Regions from separate parts of the Paenibacillus sp. FSL E2-0177 genome, predicted to be linked through region 1. Evidence: riboswitches for the same ligand, from Rfam matches in the RefSeq annotation. Region 1 holds a riboswitch; the other holds the start of a gene.
What was found. A riboswitch is a leader RNA that binds a small molecule or an ion and turns the genes downstream of it on or off. The one in region 1 is predicted to bind cyclic di-AMP.
Positions count from the first base shown of each region.

Region 2: linked by a shared signal. The riboswitch ahead of MHI25_RS00190 (3D domain-containing protein) and the one ahead of MHI25_RS03080 (hypothetical protein) in region 1 are both predicted to bind cyclic di-AMP.

Region 1 covers NZ_CP150307.1:663,924-666,327, reverse strand. The annotation lists gene kdpA (potassium-transporting ATPase subunit KdpA) at 1-455, opposite strand, end outside; gene MHI25_RS03080 (hypothetical protein) at 672-1,088, opposite strand; cyclic di-AMP (ydaO/yuaA leader) riboswitch at 1,340-1,529, opposite strand; cyclic di-AMP (ydaO/yuaA leader) riboswitch at 1,949-2,113, shown strand; gene MHI25_RS03075 (hypothetical protein) at 2,182-2,404, shown strand, end outside.
Region 2 covers NZ_CP150307.1:41,554-43,957, forward strand. The annotation lists gene MHI25_RS00185 (TatD family hydrolase) at 1-307, shown strand, start outside; cyclic di-AMP (ydaO/yuaA leader) riboswitch at 506-735, shown strand; gene MHI25_RS00190 (3D domain-containing protein) at 1,021-2,187, shown strand; gene rnmV (ribonuclease M5) at 2,364-2,404, shown strand, end outside.

The DNA.
Region 1 (2,404 bases):
AAAGCAACCGCAACAGAAAATCCGCTCGCTGCAGACGTGAACATCATCATCGTGATGACTGCCATTTGTGAAAAATACGATAGTCCCGTCTCCCCGCTATAATGCTGCAGGTTCGTATTGGTCATAAAGCTGATCACCGTATTGAATGAAAGCGTCTGTTCCATATCGGCAATTCCATTCGGGTTCAGCGGCAATCCCCGCTGTAATCTTAGAAAAATATAACTGAAAGCAACCAGTACGATATTAGTTAAAACAAAGCTGAGTGCATACTTCTTCCAGGACATTCCGTCCCGTTTTTTCAGGCCGATCAGCTTATAAATACCTTTCTCTGTGCCTGCAAACCAGCGATCCGTACGATTCGGTTCGTTAGAAAATACATGATATAAATACGTTCCCATCGGCTTGACCAGCAAGATGAGAATTACAATTACGACGACTATTTGCAAAATGCCCATGAATGCCCCTCCTTAAAATTTCTCAGGATGAATCAACGCGTAAACCAGATATATAAACAACAGTAGGGTAACAGCGATTACTAGAATCACAGCTTATCCCTCCCCGTATCCTCAACTACACCTGCGCACCAGCGCATAAAGCCATAAAATAACCCGTAAATTACAGCTAACGAAGCCACCATATACAGATCCATCATATCTTCCGCACTCCTTCCATTATCCTTGATGAGGTGATCTATCGATTAGAAAATCAGCATCACCACTATGGGAATAGATTACATAGCTCGCACCAAGTCTTTTATAGACCAATCTAGGATTTATTGAACTTGTAATCACAAAAATCGGCTGTGTCGTCCAGGTACGGCACATCTGAATATAGCGGCAGCAAAGCGGAAAGCTGCTCTCAAACAGATATACCCTGCCTACCGGGAACGATGGGCGAAACCAAGTGCTCTGATGGCGGGTATCCACTAGAATAACCTGCTCAATCCCGAGCTCCTCAAGTAAAGCTTTCTCAGCCACATTGTTGGTTAATCCCGCCATCTTAATACCCCTGAACTTCAGAAGTTTAATGAAATGTTCTCCCGCCTTTGTAGGCGCACATACAAGCACATATTCATTCTGATCCGTCATCTTTTTTTCTCCTCCTGCTCATTTACAACAAGGAGGCAACGAAAATCTCCGAAAGGATGTTGACCTATCGTCATTTTCGGGCACAACCTAAAGCTCGGTTGTGTCACGTCATTAGACGCTGCCTTACAAATACCGCTAATGATGAATTTAGCGACCTCTTAGGGGAGGCCTCCATAAATGCTTTGCTTCTAAGAGCACAGCAAAAAGCCACAAAGGATCTCCTCTGTGGCTCGCTAGCGGTCACATTGCACTCATCCTCTCTCCATACGCTTACGAGGTTAGCTGTCGGATTCGGGCGGTGAGAGTCGCCCTACCTGTATAGATGCGAGCTCACTCACACCCTCTACAGGATTCACCCCATAATCGGCTTCCGACTCTCACATCGGCTGCCGATTGTTGGTTCCCCCGCTTTCCTTATCGGAAATTAAGCGGATCAAATATTCGATTGTCGTTGAAACAGGAGTAATCATACTCTTATGCACGAAGACTTGTAAAACCTGAATGATGCCAAAATAATGCAAATTAAAAACTATTTTCCCATTAGATAGCGCTTACTTGATATCTAATCTCTCTATATCTCTTGTTTACTCGAGTTTGGAGCGTTTAATCGCTATCTATAACCCATGTGATTTTATTCACCTTTTTAGAGCGAAAATACTGCAAATTCCCATTATAGGTAGAAACGCAAGAAGCTGAGGCTGAGCGAGAAAGAGGCGCGATAACACGCCATAAATACCTATTTACCTCGTTTTTCAGTCGTAGTCGGCAGGATATGGTTAAAATTGCTCTAAAAGAACATTTTCCGTTTTTTACAGAAAATCTTGAAAAGAGTATGATTCGGGTTGAATCTAATTCATGAAAAACAATCAACGCTGAGTTCCTGCATTCGCAGGGAACGGGGGAACCATCAGGCCACCTGGCCTACTTGGGGTGAATCCAAAGGAGACTGCATAAGTCTCAATAGGTAGGGCGACTCTCACCGTCCGAATCCGACAGCTAACCTCGTAAGCGTAAAGAGAGAGACCCTTGATCCGCCACGCTTTGGCCCAGGTATATCTGCCTGTAATCCAAAACCGCAGCAGAGGTCCTCCTCTTGCTGCGGTTTTTGCGTTACCTGAGCTTATTAGGTGATAGCACGCTGGATGGGGTGAATGTTTTGAAGCACTATTATTTAGGGATACATCAAGGGCTGCTTGAGCCGATAAGTCTAAATTACGTTTGTTTCGGGGCCTTGTGGTTCGAAGAACATAATCACAGGTACATTGTAGGCTATGCATTTGGCCAGAACCAGATCCAAGCCCTTCGCCAGTTCAGCA
Region 2 (2,404 bases), 620 kb from region 1:
TTTCTCAGGCAGCTGGGAAACCGCAAAAATGTGTCTAGATCTAGGATTTCATTTGTCATTTGGAGGACCGATCACGTTCAAAAATGCCAGAGTGCCTAAAGAGGTGCTTGCACAGACGCCATTGGACCGATTATTGATCGAAACAGACGCTCCATATTTGACTCCACACCCCTTCCGAGGCAAGCGAAATGAGAGTGCTCATGTGAAGTTAGTAGCAGAGGCTGCGGCTGAAATTAAAGGGTTAACATGGGAAGAATTGGCTAAAATTACGTATACGAACGCACTGGAACGATTTGGGATTGTCTGAAAACAGGAGTAAAACGGGTGAAAAATAGAGAATGGCCGATATATTAAACTTTTTTAATATAAAAACGGCTGATTATTACAATATTTTAACCATATATTTGCGTAAACGTGGTTGAATCGTCCTTTACAACATGCATCAAAACAGGATATCATCTTTTCAGTGATGTGAGCTGTTGTTATTGTGACAGCCATTGATTCATGGATCGTCTCGCTGAGTCTCCGTATGGAGAACGGGGGAACCAATATTGAACTGCCGCATGCCTGTATCTTGAATACGACTAGGAATTGCCGCAGAACAATATTTGATTTCTTCACGTGGTCTTTGGGGTGAATTTAAGGGCAACCGCCGTGAGCGGGTGACCTGAAATAGGGCGTCTCTCTTTCGTCCGAACCCGACAGCTAACCCCGTAAGCGCAAGTAAGAGAGGCAACCTCGTGCACAAACATTCCCGCGTATTCTGACATCGGAGAAGCCACGAAAGAGTCCTCAAGAGAACTCTTTTTAGGCTTCTTTATTTTTGAATAAACTGAATGTTGCCCGCATACTGTTATATAACAGGTGTGGGAGTAGCTGTGCCGAGCAGGCGATCCATGAGCAGGAGACGCTAAGTTAATACGTGCGTATCCTGTGACAATCTCAAATAGTTTCGTCAAAGAAATTCAGTCCTCATGATATACAAATTGACGACGAGGCTATGTAAGGAGGATGGAGAGAATGGGCTTATTCCAACCAGAGGTATCCCATGATTCGCAGTCATCCAGCAGGTCTTTCGCATTACGGTGGGAGCAAGTAAATACTCGCGTACTTTTACTTGCAGGTGTGATTTCAATCGCAATCGCGCTGTTAATTCTGCTGTACGTACACGGTCAAAGTAATAAACAATTAGTTTTAGTAATAGACGGGCAAACACAGACACTTGAAACGCGAGAAGCACTTCTTGGTGATGTGTTGGAGAAAGAGCAAATTTCGCTGCAGCCGCATGATGAATTATCTTTAGGTCTGAGTGATGAAATAAAAGACGGTGACCGTGTCGTTATCAATCGTGCGCAGAAATTTAGCCTTACTGCGGACGGAGCAACAAAAACGTTATATACGACCGAAGACACTATCGGTCAAGCGATTGACAAACTGGGTATCAACCTAGAAGGCTATGATAAGATTTTTCCTTCGTTAGACACCACCATCTCTGCTGACATGGAGATTAAGATCGTTCGTATCAACAAGCAAACGGTACAGCGAACAACTAACTTACCTTTCCGTGTTATTAAGACAGCAGATCCCTCCCTTACTGTGGGAACAGTTAGAGTGGCACAGGCAGGCAAACCAGGCGTCATGGTTCAGCATATTGAAAAGATCTATCAAGACGGAGAACTGGCCTCTATGCGCATGATCGGCAAGGAAGTACAAACGGTAACAAAAGATAAGATCATTGCCGTTGGTACTAAAGCACTTCCTAAGCCTACTGTAGTTGCTAAAGCTACAACAACTTCCAAATCAAGCACTACCTCCAAAACGACTAAAGTTAGCGCTAAGACTAAGAACGTCACAAGCAAGGCTGGCGTAGACTTTGAGTACAAGAAGATGATTAAGAACGTCTCCATGACAGCTTATTCGTCAGAAGAGCCAGGGATAGGTACTAAAACTGCCTCCGGAACACGCGTAACGGAAGGTCGTACAATTGCAGTAGATCCGAATGTAATTCCTATTGGCTGGTGGGTTTATATCGATGGGCTTGGATTCCGCCGTGCAGAGGATACTGGCGGTGCCATTAAAGGCAATAAAGTGGATGTCTATTATGATTCCCTGAGCCATGCTCGTAATTTCGGCCGTAAATCACGTACCGTTTATGTGATTGGACCTGTGAAACCAGAGCTTAACTAGAACTGAAGCTTTTGCAAAAAATCCTTTGATAAGCTATAGTGATGATAACCGTTAAGGAACGCTGGATGATCATTTCGTTGATCGCAGAGCAACCGCTCATCACTTATACATTCTTTAACCAAAAGAAGAGGAGCGAATCCTCTTCTTTTTGCTTTTTTTGGAAGGAGTCAAGAAATATGATTAAGGAATTAATCGTCGTTGAAGGCAAAAGCGATAC